2 linked regions of the Massilia sp. METH4 genome follow. The protein of the gene in region 1 binds, or shares a complex with, the protein of each later gene. Links are inferred from orthologs where the notes say so. Each region holds a gene or a part of one and is shown in the gene's direction. Other genes may lie near its edges. The genes, in order: rpsG and tig.

Region 1 (8,286 bases):
CGCACGGCCGACGCCATGGGCAGGAAGAACTCATCTTCCTCGTCGAAGGCGCCCATGCCCACGATCCGGTGGAAACGCGGGATCGGATCCCACGAGTCGATGACGCCAGTGATGAGGAAGTCGAAACCGTTGTAGCGCAGCCGCCGGCCCACCGGATTGTAGTTCCCATACAGTTTTTCCGACAGCGCGCGCGTCAGCACGATCACGTCGGCACCCGCCTTGTCGTCGGCCTCGCTCCACGCCTGCCCATGCAGGAAGGGGATCTCGAACATCGCGAAGAAATCGCGATAGGGCCCGCCGCCAGTCACGACGAACGGCGCTATATCCTTGCGGTCCGGCTGGATCGTGCCGCCCAGCCCCATCATCGCCGTGCGCCGCGCCCCCTGGCCGCTGGCCTGGAGGTTCATCGCATCGGTATAGCTGACCTGGTCGTCGTTGGGTCTGTCGCCCGGCGAATAGCCTTCCAGCGGGCCGTTGTTGAAGACGACCGAGATCAGCCTGTCGCTCTTGTGCGGCATCGGATTGCCGGACATGACGTGCAGGATCGTCAGCGTCGCGACGCTGGCGGCGACCCCGATGGCCAGGGTGAGCACCATCAGGGCGGTGAGCGCCGGATTGCGGCGCAGGTTGCGCAGCCCAAGTCTGAAGTAATAGCCGAACATGGTTGCTCCTCAGGCCACCAGCGTGGGCGACTTGCGCACCAGGTCCGAAACCTGGCCGTCGATGATGTGCACGTTGCGCTGCGAGCGCGTCGCCAGTTCCGGGTCGTGGGTGACCATCAGGATCGTCGTGCCCTGCGCGTTGATCTCTTCCAGCAGTTCCATCACGCCGCGCGCCATCTGCGTGTCGAGGTTGCCGGTCGGTTCGTCGGCCAGCAGCAGCTTGGGCGAGCCGGCAAGCGCGCGGGCGATCGCCACGCGCTGCTGCTGGCCGCCGGAGAGTTCGGCCGGATAGTGCTTCATGCGCGCGGCCAGACCCACCTTGGCCAGGGCATCCTCGATGCGTTCGCGGCGCTCGGCCGCGTTGAAGCCGCGGTAGCGCAGCGGCACGTCCACATTGTCGAACAGCGACAGGTCGGGGATCAGGTTGAAGCCCTGGAAGATGAAGCCGAGCTTTTCATTGCGCAGCTTCGAGCGGGCGTTGTCGTCCATGCCTTTCACGTTGATGCCGTCGAGGATGTATTCGCCGGAGGTGAATTCTTCGAGCAGGCCGGCGATGTTCAGGAAGCTCGTCTTGCCCGAGCCCGAAGGGCCCGTGACGGTGACGAATTCGCCCTGTTTCACGTGGATCTCGAAGCCGCGCAGCGCGTGCGTTTCGATCATGTGGGTGCGGTAGACTTTGCTCAGGTTTTGCATGCGCAGCATGGTGGCCCCTTGTCGGTATCGGGAAGATTAATGGTTGATCGAGACGCGCCGGGCGTTCTCGAACGTTTCGGTACCGGCGACAACGACCTTGTCGCCCTGTTTCAGGCCGGCGAGGATCTCGACGGCGTTGATGCTGGTGGCGCCCATGCGGATCGGCGTGCGCACCGCGACGCCGTCCTGCACCAGGTAGGCATGGCGGCCGCCCTCCGATTCCACGAAGGAGCCGCGCGGCAGCAGCAGTGCGTTCGGCTTTTCGTCGATCAGGAGGCGCGCCTGCACGCGCTGGCTCTGGCGCAGGCCGTCCGGCTGCCGGCCCTCGAAGCGCACACGCGCCAGCACCTGGTTCTTCACCACTTCCGGCGACAGCGCGGACAGCTTGCCGATGGAGGTGGCGCCATTGACGGTGATCTCGGCGCGCATGCCCAGGCCCAGGTCGTTCACATAGGTCTCCGGCACTTCGAGCTCCACTTCGAGGGCGGACAGGTCGACGAGCGTCATCAGCGGCGTATTCGCCTGCACCACGCTGCGGTTCGCCACATTCAGGGTGCCGATGAAGCCGTCGACCGGCGCGCGCACCGTCAGTTCATCCACGCGGCGCTGGGCATTCGCGAGCACCAGCTTCTGGCGTTCCAGCTGGGCGCTCTTCGTGCGCAGCGCCAGGTCGACATCGTCCTTCTCCAGCGTCGAGGCCTGCGTGGCATGCCGCGCGCGGATCTCGGCGGCGCGCAGCGCATCCTTCGCTTTCTGGTAATCGATCTTGGCGACCACGCCTTCGTTCGCCACGCTGTCGTAGCGCTCCAGCGTGCGCTGGGCGGACAGGCGGTCGATCTCCGCCGTGTCCGCATCGCGCTGCGCCAGCAGCTTCTGCTTGCGTGCCAGGATCTGCTGGCGGGCCACCTCGGCCGCCAGTTCCTGGTACGTCGACTGCTCCTTTTTCAGCTCGTCGGTCAGGTCGGGCGATTCCAGCACGGCCAGCACGTCGCCCCGCTTTACGGTATCGCCGGCGCGCACCTTCAGCGTGACGGTGGAAGAGGGCGCGGTCGAATACAGCGTGGGGCTGACTGCGGCCACGATGCGGCCGTTCACGGCGGCGTCGCGGATCAGCGTGCCGCGCGTGACCTCGGCGATGCGCAGGCGCGCGGCGTTGACCGAATGCTCGCTGGCCGACCAGCCGGTGAATGCCGCCCCGAAGGCCGCCACGAGCGCCACGCCGCCGGCGGCCAGCAGCGCCCGGCGCTTCCACGGCCGGCCCGGCGGGGCGGCGATGATGGTGTCCTGGTGGGAGGTGTCGCGGATCATGGTGGTGTCGGCAAGTCGATGTTGCATGGCTTACAGCATGAAGCGTGCCAGTTGTTAAGTGCTTGATTTGGCACGAAGTGGACAGGTTTGTCCGCTGTCCGGCGCTGTCCGCGAGCGTCCGTGTGTATCGCCGTGTATCCGGGCGCGGACGCGATACGCGGCGTTACGCCCGGGGGCGGATGTGGACATATCCCCCATACATGCGGGGCGTCTAATGAACCCATCGCAACCAACCATGAGGAGTCCACCATGAACACCACGAACACGATTGCCGCCCTGCTGCTCGCCGTTTCCGCCATCGCTTCCGGCGGCGCGGCTGCCGAAGGCCTGACCCGCGAGCAGGTACGCGCCGAAGTCCTGGCCGCCCGCGCCGCCGGCACACTGACCAGCGGCGGCGAAGGCTACCAGGCCGACATCTTCACGCCGTCCACGCGCAGCCGCGCCGATGTACGGGCAGAACTCGCCGCCGCCCGCGCCGCGGGCACGCAGTTCGACGGAGAAGCCTACCCGGGGCCGTTGCCGCAAGCGAAACCGGTCGCCCGCACCGACGTCCAGGCTGAACTGGCCGCCGCCCGCGCCGCCGGCACGCTGGTCGCCGGCGACCACTATCCGGCAAGCTACTGACCTGCCGAACTCATGCATTGCAGCGTCCCGAAACGCTCGCAAGCCCTTGATTGCCAAGGGGGCAGCATGAGGACGTAAGGCTGGGCTCGTGTCCCCATGGTGCCAGACACCATGGGGACACGAGCTCGGCTGTTGGCTCAGCGCTTCTTCGGCTTCTTCGCGATCACTTCGCGGCAGTCGCCGCGCAGGGTGGCGTTGTCGTAGTCGGTCCAGCCGTAGCTGTCGACCCAGCGGGTGTGGCGCTGGAAGGTGGGGGACAGGAAGCTCCATTCGAGGCGGTCGCCGGGGTAGCGCACGTCGGCCATGTCCAGCAGCGTGTGGAACATGTTCTCGGTGGCGAGCTTCGCCTTGCGGTGCCGCCGCAGTTCGCGCACTTTCGCCGGGTAGCGGTCCTGGTACTGGTCGGAGTACCACATGAACGCGGGGACGCGGAATTCGTATTGCGTGTTGTGGCCGTGGAAGGCGAGGCGGCAGGTGCCGTCGTACAGCGTCTGGCCGTGGTCGGCCACGTAGAGCAGGGCGCTCGGGTGCGGTGCCGCCTTGAGGCGGCCGAGCACCCCGGCCAGGAACCAGTCGGTGTACAGGATCGCGTTGTCGTAGCTGTTGTTCAGTTGTTCCTTGATGGCGATGTCGGTATAGGCCGGCTTGTCGACGCCGAACAGCGACGGCTGCCAGCGGTCGAACGCTCGCGGGTAGCGCTGGCTGTAGTTCCAGTGGCTGCCCAGCGTGTGCAGCACGATCAGCTTCTTCGGCGCGGGATCGGCCATCGCCAGCCGCAGCGGTTCGAACAACACTTCATCGAGGTTCGATTTCGCCGAGAAGCCGCCCAGGTTGGTGAACTGCACCACGTCCGCCTCGCGGGCGAATACGGACACGGGCGTGTCGAACTTGCCGAACGAGATCTGGTTCGACAGCCACCATGTGCGAAATCCCGCTTCCTTATAGGCGGTGATGAACGATTTCTCGTTAAAGCCATCCTTCAGGCTCTGCCGCGCCGGCTTGCGGGAAATGATGACGGGTACCGAAAGGCGGGTGGCCGACACGGACGTGATCACGTCCGGCAGCGCCACCAGGTTCTTTTCCTGCGCCAGCAGCGGGTTCGTGTCGCGCCCGTAGCCGAACAGGCGCCAGCGGTCCTGGCGCGACGATTCGCCGATCACCAATACGATCGTTTCCGGCACATCGTCCGGCGCCGGCTGGTCGGCGCCGAACTTGAAGTGGCGGCTCGTTTCATTCAGTTCGGCGAGGTAGCGCCGCTCGTGATAGAAATCGATGCCGCGCGCGGCCAGGCCGAACGGCCAGGATTTGATGAAGGCATCGAAGTGCAAGGGCGGGCGGGCCCATGCCGGCAGGGGCGCGAGGGACAGCCCGGTGGCGCGCGCGCCACGCTGGCCATCCCCGGCGCTCGCGGAAGCCGAAGCGGGCGCTTGCCGGCCGGCGCCGGCTTCCCAGGCGTAGGCGGCCAGCAGGGAGAAGCCGCCCAGCAGGGCCAGCGCGACCCAGCGCGACGGTCCTTCCCAGTCCAGCCCGCGGGTCAGGCGGGCGGCGCGGAACGTCATCACCCACCAGGCCGCCACAAGCGCCATCACGGCCACCATGGTCCATACCTTATTACCCAGGAACTCGAGCGCCTCGACCGGGCTGGTCTCGGCCAGGATGCCCAGGTGGTGCGTGGAAATGCCCTGGCCATAGAAGACCAGCAGGTAGATCTCGGTGGGCAGCGCCATGAACGCGGGGATCAGGAGCCAGTGGAAATACGCCGGCCGTTTGAACATGGCCCAGACGGCGGTCCACGCGGCGATCTCGATGCCGAGGATGCGCCAGCCATCGTCGACCGGGTTGCCGAGCAGGACGCGTATCCACGGCACGAGCGACAGCGTCAGGTAGCTGAGCAGGATGAACAGGTGCGCCGGACGGGGCAGGGAAGGCAATGGGGACATTCGGCGGCTGGTGGTGGCGCGGGCAAACGCACGGGCGCGGCAGGGGCGAAATTGCAACGGTGCCGGCCCGAAACGGCCGCTATTATCGGCGCTTTTCCTCCAGCCGGGCAGGGCTGTTGCCTTGCGAAATTGATCCGCAAATCGGTTGACTGGTCCTTGCGTCCGGTCTATACTCGCGAGTTCTCGATTTAGTCTGCACCTCGTATACGCTTTTTTCCGGGCCGCCTTTCCAGAGGGTGGCTGTTTGCGTCCCTGCGTTTCCGGACTCTGGAGACCCGTTTTAGCCCCCGGGGGCGCAATTGCTTGCCCGGGTTGTCAACAGCAGTAAATTTTGTTGGATTTAGAACGATGCCAACCATCAATCAATTGATTCGCAAACCACGTACCGCAGCGGTCGTGAAGAGCAAATCGCCGGCACTTGAAAACTGCCCGCAAAAGCGTGGCGTGTGCACCCGTGTGTACACCACCACTCCGAAGAAGCCTAACTCGGCACTGCGTAAAGTCGCCAAGGTACGCCTGACCAACGGTTTCGAAGTGATTTCGTACATCGGCGGTGAAGGCCACAACCTGCAGGAACACTCGGTCGTGCTGCTGCGCGGCGGCCGTGTGAAGGACTTGCCGGGTGTGCGTTACCACATGGTTCGCGGCTCGCTGGATACCCAGGGCGTCAAGGATCGTAAGCAGGCTCGCTCGAAGTACGGTGCGAAGCGCGCCAAGGCTGCCAAGAAGTAATCTTCAGGCAAACCGAGTCGCAAATACATAATGAGTTGAGGCGGCCGCGAGGCCGAGTAAGTGTGAGGCCATGAGGGCCTGACGCGAGTGCCGATCAAGAGGCACTCAACTGAAGACAGGAAGGAAATAGACATGCCACGTCGTCGTGAAGTACCCAAGCGCGAGATTCTGCCGGATCCAAAGTTCGGCAACACCGAAGTCGCTAAATTCGTCAACGTTCTGATGCTGTCCGGCAAGAAGTCGGTTGCAGAAAACATCATCTACGGTGCATTCGACCATATCCAGCAAAAGTCCGGCAAGGACCCGCTGGAAGTGTTCACCGCAGCAATCAACAACGCCAAGCCGATGGTTGAAGTGAAGTCCCGCCGTGTCGGCGGTGCGAACTACCAGGTGCCAGTTGAAGTGCGCCCAGTGCGCCGCCTGGCCCTGTCCATGCGTTGGCTGCGCGAAGCTGCGAACAAGCGCAGCGAAAAGTCGATGCCGCAACGCCTCGGTGGCGAGCTGATGGAAGCCGCGGAAGGCCGCGGCGGCGCAATGAAGCGCCGTGACGAAGTGCACCGCATGGCGGAAGCGAACAAGGCGTTCTCGCACTTCCGCTTCTAAGCAGATGGCCAAGCCCTATTGGGGGTGCGGCCATGCAGTATCCCTTGTTCAGGCCGGGCACATTTTGGTTGTCAAAATGCTGCTCGGTTTTGTCCATTCAAAGATTTAGGAAAAATTATGGCACGCACTACCCCCATTGAGCGTTACCGCAACATCGGTATCTCCGCTCACATCGACGCCGGCAAGACCACCACGACCGAGCGTATCCTGTTCTATACGGGTGTGAACCACAAGATCGGTGAAGTGCACGACGGTGCCGCCACCATGGACTGGATGGAGCAGGAGCAGGAACGCGGTATCACCATTACCTCGGCTGCGACGACGTGCTTCTGGAAAGGCATGGCGAACAACTTCCCGGCCCACCGCTTCAACATCATCGATACCCCGGGCCACGTCGACTTCACGATCGAAGTGGAACGTTCGATGCGCGTGCTGGACGGTGCGTGCATGGTCTACTGCGCCGTGGGTGGCGTGCAGCCGCAGTCGGAAACCGTGTGGCGCCAGGCTAACAAGTACAAGGTGCCCCGCCTCGCGTTCGTCAACAAGATGGACCGTACCGGCGCGAACTTCTTCAAGGTGTACGAGCAGATGCGTGCCCGCCTGAAGGCCAACCCGGTGCCGATCCAGGTGCCGATCGGCGCCGAAGACAACTTCAAGGGCGTGGTCGACCTGGTCAAGATGCAAGCCATCTTCTGGGACGAAGCTTCCCAGGGCATGAAGTTCGAATACCGCGAAATCCCGGCCGAACTGCTGGACACGTGCCAGGAGTGGCGCGAGAAGCTGGTGGAAGCCGCCGCCGAGTCCAGCGAAGAGCTGATGAACAAGTACCTGGAAGAAGGCGACCTGACCGAAGCCGAGATCAAGAAGGCACTGCGTGATCGCACCATCAACGGCGAAATCGTGCCGATGATGTGCGGCACCGCCTTCAAGAACAAGGGTGTGCAGGCCATGCTGGACGCGGTCATCGAATACCTGCCGTCGCCGGTCGACATTCCGCCGGTCGCAGGTACCGACGAAGACGACCAGCCGACCAGCCGCAAGGCCGACGACAGCGAAAAGTTCGCCGCGCTGGCATTCAAGATCATGACCGACCCGTTCGTGGGCCAGCTGATCTTCTTCCGCGTCTACTCGGGCGTCATCAATTCGGGCGATACCGTGTTCAACCCGATCAAGGGCAAGAAGGAACGCGTCGGCCGTATCCTGCAGATGCACGCCAACCAGCGTGAAGAGATCAAGGAAGTTCGCGCGGGCGACATCGCCGCTGCCGTGGGCCTGAAGGAAGCCACCACCGGTGAAACGCTGTGCGACCCGTCGGCACCGATCATCCTGGAAAAAATGGTGTTCCCGGAGCCGGTGATCCAGCAGGCTGTCGAGCCGAAGACCAAGGCCGACCAGGAAAAAATGGGCCTGGCCCTGAACCGCCTGGCACAGGAAGACCCGTCGTTCCGCGTGAAGACCGACGAAGAATCCGGCCAGACCATCATCGGCGGCATGGGCGAGCTGCACCTGGAAATTATCGTCGACCGCATGAAGCGCGAATTCGGCGTGGAAGCGACCGTCGGCAAGCCGCAGGTGGCCTACCGTGAAACGATCCGCAAGACCGTCACCGACGTGGAAGGCAAGTTCGTCAAGCAGTCCGGTGGTCGCGGCCAGTACGGCCACGCCGTGCTGACGATCGAACCGCAGGAACCGGGCAAGGGCTTCGAGTTCGTCGACGCCATCAA
Region 2 (8,261 bases), 3.3 Mb from region 1 along the record:
TGGGCGCTCGAACACATCCCGCTGACGCGCTACCTGATCGCCGTGATGCTGATCGGCGGCATGCTCAGCTACAAGAACCTGGGGCAGGACGAAGATCCCCCCTTCACGTTCCGGGTGATGGTCGTGCAGGCGTTCTGGCCGGGCGCCACGGCGCTGCAGATGGCGAACCAGGTCACCGACAAGCTGGAAAAGAAGCTGCAGGAAACGCCGTACATCGACGAGATCAGCAGCTATTCGAAGCCGGGCCAGACGCTGATCCTCCTGTCGCTGCGCGAATCGACGCCGCCGAAGGAAACCAGCAATGCCTGGTACCAGGTGCGCAAGAAGGTGGGCGATATCGCCGGCACGTTGCCGCAGGGCGTGATCGGCCCGACCTTCAACGATGAATTCGGCGATACGTACGGCTCCATCTTCGCGCTCTCCGGCGACGGCTTCACCTATGCCGAGATGAAGGATTACGCGGACTTCGTGCGCCAGCAACTGCTGCGCGTGGGCAAGGTATCGAAGGTCGAGCTGTTCGGCGTGCAGGACGAGAAGATCGACATCGAATTCTCGCACCAGAAGTTCGCCCAGCTGGGCATACCGTTCGAGCAGATCGTCAACCAGATCGCCACGCAGAACACCATCGAGGCGACCGGCACGCTGGTCACGCCCACCGACAACCTGCAGGTGCGCGTGACCGGCGCGCTGACGACGGTCGAGGACCTGGAAAACCTGGAACTGCGCGCCAACGGCACCACGTTCCGCCTGGGCGACTTCGCCACCGTGAAGCGCGGCTACCAGGACCCGCCGCGCGACAAGATGCGCTTCAACGGCAAGGAAGTGATCGGCCTGGGCGTGTCCATGGAAAAGGGCGGCAACATCATCGAAATGGGCAAGGCGCTCGAACAGACGGTGTCCGACCTGAAGGGCAAGCTCCCCGTCGGCATCGAGCTGGAACGGGTGTCGGACCAGCCGCAGGCCGTTACCGCGTCCGTGGGCGAATTCGTGCACACGCTGATCGAGGCCGTGCTGATCGTGCTGGCCGTCAGCTTCGTGTCGCTGGGCCTGCACACCAAGCCGAAGCTGCGGCTGGACGTGCGGCCCGGCCTCGTGGTGGCGCTGACCATTCCGCTGGTACTGGCCGTGACGTTCCTGTTCATGCGCATGCTGAACATCGACCTGCACAAGATCTCGCTGGGCGCGCTGATCATCGCCCTGGGTCTCCTGGTCGACGACGCGATCATCGCCGTCGAGATGATGGTGCGGAAGATGGAGGAAGGGCTGTCGCGGCTGGAGGCGGCCACCTACGCGTACACATCCACCGCATTCCCGATGCTGACGGGCACCCTGATCACGGTTGCCGGCTTCCTGCCGATCGGGCTGGCCAAGTCCGCGGCCGGCGAGTACACGTTCTCGCTGTTCTCGGTGAACGCCATTGCGCTGATCACTTCATGGGTGGCGGCCGTCGTCTTCACGCCCTACATCGGCTATGTGCTGCTGAAGGTGCGGCCGCACGCGGAAGGCGAGCATGGCCACGATGTGTTCGACACGCCGGGTTACCGGAAATTCCGCCGCGTGGTGACCTGGTGCGTGGAATGGCGCAAGACGACGATCGGCGCCACCCTGCTGGTCTTCGCGTTGGGCGTGTACGGCTTCAATTTCATCGAGAAGCAGTTCTTCCCGGACTCGTCGCGCCCGGAACTGATGGTGGAAATGTGGTCGCCGGAAGGCACGGCGTTCGCCGCCAACGAGGCGCAGGTCAAGAAGTTCGAAGCCTTCATCCGCCAGCAGCCGGGCGTGGTGTCGGTGACGAGCTATGTCGGTACCGGCAGCCCGCGCTTCTACCTGCCGCTCGACCAGATATTCCCGCAATCGAACGTGTCGCAGATCGTCGTGCTGCCCAAGGACCTGGCGGCGCGCGCCGAGCTGCAAAAGAAGATCACGCAGGTGTTTCATGAGGACTTTCCCGAGGTCCGGGGGCGCGTGAAACTGCTGCCGAACGGACCGCCGGTGCCGTACCCGGTGCAGTTCCGCGTGACCGGCACCGAGGTCGAGAAAGTGCGTGCCATCGCCGACCAGGTGAAGGACATCGTGCGCGCCAACCCGAACACGGTCGGCGTCAACGACAACTGGAACGAGTCGGTGAAAGTACTGCGGCTGGACCTGGACCAGGATCGCATGCGCGCCCTGGGGGTGACGACGCAGACCGTGATGCGGGTCGCGAACACGGTCCTGTCCGGCACCGTCGTCGGCCAGTTCCGCGAGGGCATTCGCCTGATCGATATCCAGGTGCGGCAGCCCCTGGCGGAGCGCCAGACCATCGAGATCCTGAACAACACCAACGTCCCCACGGCAGGCGGCAGGTCGGTGCCGATCTCGCAGCTGGCGCGCGTGCACTTCGTGTGGGAGCCGGGCGTCGTCTGGCGCCTGGGCCGCGAATGGGCCATCACCGTGCAAGCCGACGTCGTGGAAGGCATCCAGGGGCCGACCGTATCGGGCCAGATCAACCCCGATCTGGCCGACCTGCGCTCCCGGCTGCCGGCCGGCTACAAGATCGAGGAGAAGGGCGCCGCGTCGGATTCGGGCGAAGCCGAGCAATCGATCGCCGTGAACCTGCCGTTGGCGCTGTTCCTGATCTTCACGCTGCTGATGCTGCAACTGCACAGCTTTTCGCGTTCGCTGCTGGTGTTCCTTACCGGCCCGCTGGGCGTCGCCGGCGCCGCCTTCGCGCTGCTGCTGCTGGGCCGGCCGCTGGGTTTCGTGGCCAACCTCGGCATCATCGCGCTGTTCGGCATGATCATCCGCAACTCGGTGATCCTCGTCGACCAGATCGAGCAGGACATCCAGGCGGGCGCGGCGCCGTGGGACGCGATCGTGGAATCGGCCGTGCGGCGCTGCCGGCCGATCCTGCTGACGGCCGCCGCCGCGGCGCTGGCGATGATCCCGCTGTCACGCTCGGTGTTCTGGGGGCCGATGGCGGTGGCGATCATGGGTGGATTGGTGCTGGCGACGGCGCTGACCTTGCTGTTCCTGCCGGCGCTGTACGCGGCGTGGTTCCGCGTCCGGAAACCCGTCCGCTGAAAATGAAATGGGGGGTGGGTCGATCTGCAAGCCGGCTTATTAATGGATCAGTTCCAGTTGAGTTGGCTAAAGGTCAAAATTCCATCCCCATTTTTTGGAAAACCCAGTAAAATGCCGTGTTGAAGTTGAAAGCCCCTGTGATCCGCAGGGTAGGGCGACCCGTTTTCACTTAATGGTCGCCCTTTGCTTTTGTGCAAATTGGGGCCTCCGAAAGACGCCGCGCCACGCGCGGCGGTCTTCCGAGGGTCCCAGGCAAGCATCAAGTAGGCATCAATTCATGCGCGAGGATGGCGAAATTGGTAGACGCACCAGGTTTAGGTCCTGACGCCAGCAATGGTGTGGGGGTTCGAGTCCCCCTCCTCGCACCACAGTATTCATAATTTTTTGGACGATTTTTACATGGCAACTGCTGTCGAAAACTTGGGCAAACTCGAACGCCGTATCACGATTTCCTTCCCGCTGTCGGACGTCCGTTCCGAAGTGGAAAAGCGCCTGAAGGTGCAGGCCAAGTCCGCGCGCGCTCCCGGCTTCCGCCCGGGCAAGGTGCCGATGAAGATGGTGGCAGCCCAGTACGGCTACCAGATCGAGACCGAAGTCCTGAACGACAAGGTGGGCCGCGCCTTCAACGACGCCGCCAATGAAAACAACCTGCGCGTTGCCGGCTTCCCGAAGATCGAGCCGAAGGAAGGCTCGCCGGAAGGCCAGCTGACTTTCGATGCCACCTTCGAGGTATACCCGGAAGTGGAAATCGGCGATCTGTCCCAGGTCGAGATCGAGACCGTGAAATCGTCCGTCACCGACGTCGAGATCGACAAGACGATCGACATCCTGCGCAAGCAGCGCGTGCACTTCCACACCAAGGGTGAGGCAGGCGAGCATGGCGACGGCGGCGAAGCCGTGGCCGCCAACGGCGACCGCGTGACCGTGGACTTCGTGGGCAAGATCGACGGTGAAGAGTTCGCTGGCGGCAAGGCCGAAGACTACGTGTTCGTGCTGGGCGAAGGCCGCATGCTGCCGGAATTCGAAGCAGCGACCGTGGGCCTGAAAGTGGGCGAGGCCAAAACCTTCCCGCTGGCCTTCCCCGAGGATTACCACGGCAAGGACGTGGCCGGCAAGACCGCCGAGTTCACCATCACGCTGAAGAAGCTGGAATGGGCACACCTGCCGGAAGTCGACGCCGAATTCGCCAAGTCGCTGGGCGTGGCCGATGGCGACCTGGCCAAGATGCGCGAAGACATCAAGGTCAACCTGGAACGCGAAGTGAACGGCCGCGTCAAGGCGCGCAACAAGGAAGCCGTGATGGACGCCCTGGTGGCGACCGCCAAGCTGGACGTGCCCCAGGCGCTGATCGACCAGGATACCGAACGCCTGGCCGAGATGACCCGCCAGGACATGGCGGCCCGCGGCATGAACGTAAAAGATGTACCATTCCCACCGGAGCTGTTCAAGGACAAGGCCGAGCGCCGCGTGCGCCTGGGCCTGATCCTGTCGAAGCTGGTCGGCGACAACGAACTGCAAGCCACGCCTGACCAGGTGAAGGCGCAGATCGAAGACTTCGCACAAAGCTACGAAGATCCGCGCGAAGTGCTGAAGTACTACTACAGCGACCGCCGCCGCCTGGCTGAAGTGGAAGCCCTTGTATTGGAAGAAAACGTCGTCACTTACGTCCTGGGCCTGTCGAAGACGTCGACCAAGGAAGTCCCGTTCGACGAACTGATGGGAAGCGCAGCACAGGGCTAAGTCGCTAGAGCGCCTGACCAAACCTCCAGGGCGAGCCATGAAGGTTTTGTCGGGTGCGTAGTCCCCTGCTAACATCCGGCACCGGCCGGCTGGCTTTATCCAAGGAGTCAGCCGGCCGGTGCGCTTCACAAGGAAAAGGAATGATCGGAATGAACCGCAATCCGGCACTGGACACGGAAATGCTCGGCCTGGTGCCGATGGTTATCGAACAGAGCGGCCGTGGCGAGCGCTCGTATGACATCTACTCGCGCCTGTTGAAAGAGCGCGTGATTTTCATGGTCGGCCCCGTCAACGACCAGATGGCCAACCTGATCGTGGCACAGCTGCTGTTCCTGGAAAGCGAAAATCCCGACAAGGATATTTCGCTGTACATCAATTCGCCCGGTGGCTCCGTTTCGGCCGGCCTGGCGATCTTCGATACGATGCAGTTCATCAAACCCGACGTATCGACGCTGTGCACCGGCATGGCCGCGTCGATGGGCGCGTTCCTGCTGGCCGCCGGCGCCAAGGGCAAGCGTTTCTCGCTGCCGAATTCGCGCATCATGATCCACCAGCCGTCCGGCGGTTCCCAGGGCCAGGCTTCGGACATCGAAATCCAGGCCAAGGAAATCCTGTACCTGCGCCATCGCCTGAACAGTATCCTGGCCGAGCGCACCGGCCAGACGATCGATCAGATTGCCAAGGATACCGATCGCGACCGTTTCATGTCCGGTGACGAGGCGGCGGAATATGGCTTGATCGACAAGGTGTTGACGACCCGCGCTTGATCGAGCGCAAGCGGGGCTGCTCCGTGGCGAGCGCGTCGCAGCGAAAACGCGAAATATACGCCCGGACGCCACACCGTTCCGGGCGTTTTATTTTTATTTCGGGTAGCATGTGGTTGTGTGCAGGACTTCTTGCCTCATCACATGCGCACCGGTTCGCGCATCGTGTGTCGTAACATCGCTTGCCATAACAGCGGTTCAGTTAGCAACTTGTACTGCAACACCCATTCTTGTAACTAAAGAAAACGTCCCATGTCCGACAAAAAATCTTCCAGCGGCGAAAAACTTCTGTACTGCTCCTTCTGCGGCAAGAGCCAGCACGAGGTCAAGAAGCTGATCGCCGGGCCCTCCGTCTTCATCTGCGACGAGTGCATTGATTTGTGCAATGACATCATCCGCGACGAGACGTCCAGCATCGAATCCGTCACGGGCGCCAAGTCGGACCTGCCGACGCCGCACGAGATCGCCGAGTTGCTGAACCAGTATGTGATCGGCCAGCAGACGGCCAAGCGCATCCTGTCGGTGGCGGTGTACAACCACTACAAACGCCTGAAGCACCTGGGCAAGAAGGACGACGTCGAGCTGGCCAAGAGCAATATCCTGCTCGTGGGCCCGACCGGTTCCGGCAAGACGCTGCTGGCGCAGACGCTCGCGCGCATGCTGAACGTGCCGTTCGTGATCGCCGATGCCACCACGCTGACCGAAGCCGGCTACGTGGGTGAAGACGTCGAGAACATCATCCAGAAGTTGCTGCAGAGCTGCAATTACGATGTGGAGAAGGCCCAGCGCGGCATCGTCTACATCGACGAGATCGACAAGATCTCGCGCAAGTCCGATAACCCGTCGATCACGCGCGACGTATCCGGTGAAGGCGTGCAGCAGGCCCTCCTGAAGCTGATCGAAGGCACGATGGCTTCCGTGCCTCCGCAAGGTGGCCGCAAGCACCCGAACCAGGACTTCGTGCAGATCGACACCACGAACATCATGTTCATCTGCGGCGGCGCCTTCGACGGCCTGGCCAAGATCATCTCGAACCGTTCGGAAAAGAGCGGCATCGGCTTCTCGGCCACGGTGAAGAGCAAGGAACAGCGTTCCAACAGCGACATCCTGATGGAAGCGGAGCCGGAAGACCTGATCAAGTTCGGCCTGATCCCGGAACTGGTGGGCCGCCTGCCGGTGGTCGCCACGCTGTCCGAACTGACGGAAGAGGCGCTGATCCAGATCCTGGTCGAGCCGAAGAACGCGCTGGTCAAGCAGTACAGCAAGCTGCTGGAAATGGAAGGCGCCGAACTGGAAATCCGCCCAGCCGCGCTGCACGCCATTGCCCGCAAGGCGCTGGCCCGCAAGACCGGCGCCCGCGGCCTGCGCTCGATCCTGGAGCACGCGCTGCTCGATATCATGTACGACCTGCCGAATCAGCAGAATGTCACCAAGGTGGTCATCGATGAAAATACGATTACCCAGGGTGCAAAGCCATTGTTGATTTATCAGGAAACGCCAAAAGCCTCCGGCGAGAATTGATTTATCAAGGAATTAAGCACTGCACACCGGGCGAAAAAAGCGTTTTGCATCCTTAGAGCAACGCAGTACAATCGAAACCAATAAGAGAAGCAGGCTTCACTCGGAAAGCCACTCGCGGCGCTCGTCGCGCGTGGCTTTTTTTATTAGCTGCTGTCTTTTAGAGCAACGCTGCCAATATTTTCAACAATGTTGAGAAGAATTATTTCCGGCGGCGGGTCTTGTGATTCGGCTGCGAGTGCCTACATCATAAACATGCTTTTACATAAGGTACGCCATGACAACTTCCAAATTAACTGAGCAGACCCAACTGCCGTTGTTGCCTTTACGGGATGTCGTCGTTTTCCCGCATATGGTGATACCCCTGTTCGTGGGGCGTCCAAAATCGATCAAGGCGCTGGAAGCGGCAATGGAGCAGGGCAAGAGCATCATGCTTGCCGCACAAAAGGCTGCCGCCAAGGACGAACCTTCCCCCTCCGATATTTATGAGATCGGCTGCGTCGCCAATATCCTGCAAATGCTGAAGCTGCCCGACGGGACCGTGAAGGTGCTGGTCGAGGGCGCGCAGCGCGCGCGCATCCGCAAGATTTCCGACACGCCCACGCACTTCGTGGCCGAGCTGCAGCCGCTGGAATCGGAGATCGGCGACGATTCCGAGATCGAAGCGATGCGCCGCGCGATCGTGCAGCAGTTCGACCAGTACGTCAAACTGAACAAGAAAATCCCGCCCGAGATCCTGGCGTCGCTGTCGGGCATCGACGATGCCGGCCGCCTGGCCGACACGGTGGCCGCCCACCTGCCGCTGAAACTCGAGCAGAAGCAGGTGATCCTGGAGATCTTCAACGTCGCCAAGCGCCTCGAGCACCTGCTCGGCCAGCTGGAAGGCGAGCTGGACATTCTCCAGGTGGAAAAGCGCATCCGCGGCCGCGTCAAGCGCCAGATGGAAAAGTCGCAGCGCGAGTACTACCTGAATGAACAGGTGAAAGCCATCCAGAAGGAACTGGGCGAGGGCGAAGAGGGCGCCGATTTCGACGAACTCGAGAAGAAGGTGCAGGCCGCCAAGATGCCGAAGGAGGCACTGGATAAGGCCAACGCCGAGCTGAAGAAGCTCAAGCTGATGTCGCCGATGTCGGCCGAAGCCACCGTCGTGCGCAATTACATCGACACGCTCGTGTC

Evidence for each region.
Region 2: the proteins of rpsG (region 1) and tig are in contact, whole or in part, in a crystal structure (PDB 3GTY), measured with the Thermotoga maritima proteins. The link is inferred for Massilia sp. METH4 from one-to-one orthologs. Residues at the interface, in WP_004081843.1 of Thermotoga maritima: Lys34, Lys52, Lys55, Glu59, Arg62, Gln63, Glu66, Asn67, Lys69, Val71, Arg95, Ala109, Lys110, Lys111, Gly112, Arg113, Pro114, Glu117, Glu121, Ile124, Ala125, Tyr127, Asn128, Asn129, Thr130, Gly131, Lys135, Asp139, Arg142, Met143; in WP_004081061.1 of Thermotoga maritima: Glu122, Val124, Val129, Leu130, Tyr133, Glu188, Gly259, Ile262, Tyr263, Glu266, Ser270, Glu273, Gln274, Glu277, Arg308, Gln311, Ile312, Ser315, Tyr316, Glu325, Arg329, Arg336, Leu363, Phe366, Trp367, Arg373, Leu377, Arg381, Leu384, Glu387.

The regions. Positions count from the first base shown.
Region 1 is NZ_CP146614.1:2,208,752-2,217,037, forward strand. Bases 4,831-7,826 are described here. They hold rpsG (30S ribosomal protein S7), read left to right. Parts: upstream 4,831-6,091; coding sequence 6,092-6,562; downstream 6,563-7,826. Other genes in these bases: V6Z91_RS09875 (phosphoethanolamine transferase), read right to left, coding at 4,831-5,227; rpsL (30S ribosomal protein S12), read left to right, coding at 5,576-5,959; fusA (elongation factor G), read left to right, coding at 6,680-7,826. In the rest of the region: V6Z91_RS09855 (ABC transporter permease), read right to left, coding at 1-662; V6Z91_RS09860 (ABC transporter ATP-binding protein), read right to left, coding at 672-1,364; V6Z91_RS09865 (efflux RND transporter periplasmic adaptor subunit), read right to left, coding at 1,392-2,690; V6Z91_RS09870 (DUF4148 domain-containing protein), read left to right, coding at 2,913-3,287; more of V6Z91_RS09875, read right to left, coding at 3,425-4,830; more of fusA, read left to right, coding at 7,827-8,286.
Region 2 is NZ_CP146614.1:5,478,077-5,486,337, reverse strand. Bases 2,662-5,632 are described here. They hold tig (trigger factor), read left to right. Parts: upstream 2,662-3,462; coding sequence 3,463-4,803; downstream 4,804-5,632. Other genes in these bases: clpP (ATP-dependent Clp endopeptidase proteolytic subunit ClpP), read left to right, coding at 4,944-5,570; V6Z91_RS24170 (efflux RND transporter permease subunit), read left to right, coding at 2,662-3,063. Also shown: more of V6Z91_RS24170, read left to right, coding at 1-2,661; ATP-dependent Clp protease ATP-binding subunit ClpX, read left to right, coding at 5,820-7,088; lon (endopeptidase La), read left to right, coding at 7,363-8,261. UniProt on the Bacillus subtilis protein: Involved in protein export. Acts as a chaperone by maintaining the newly synthesized protein in an open conformation. Functions as a peptidyl-prolyl cis-trans isomerase.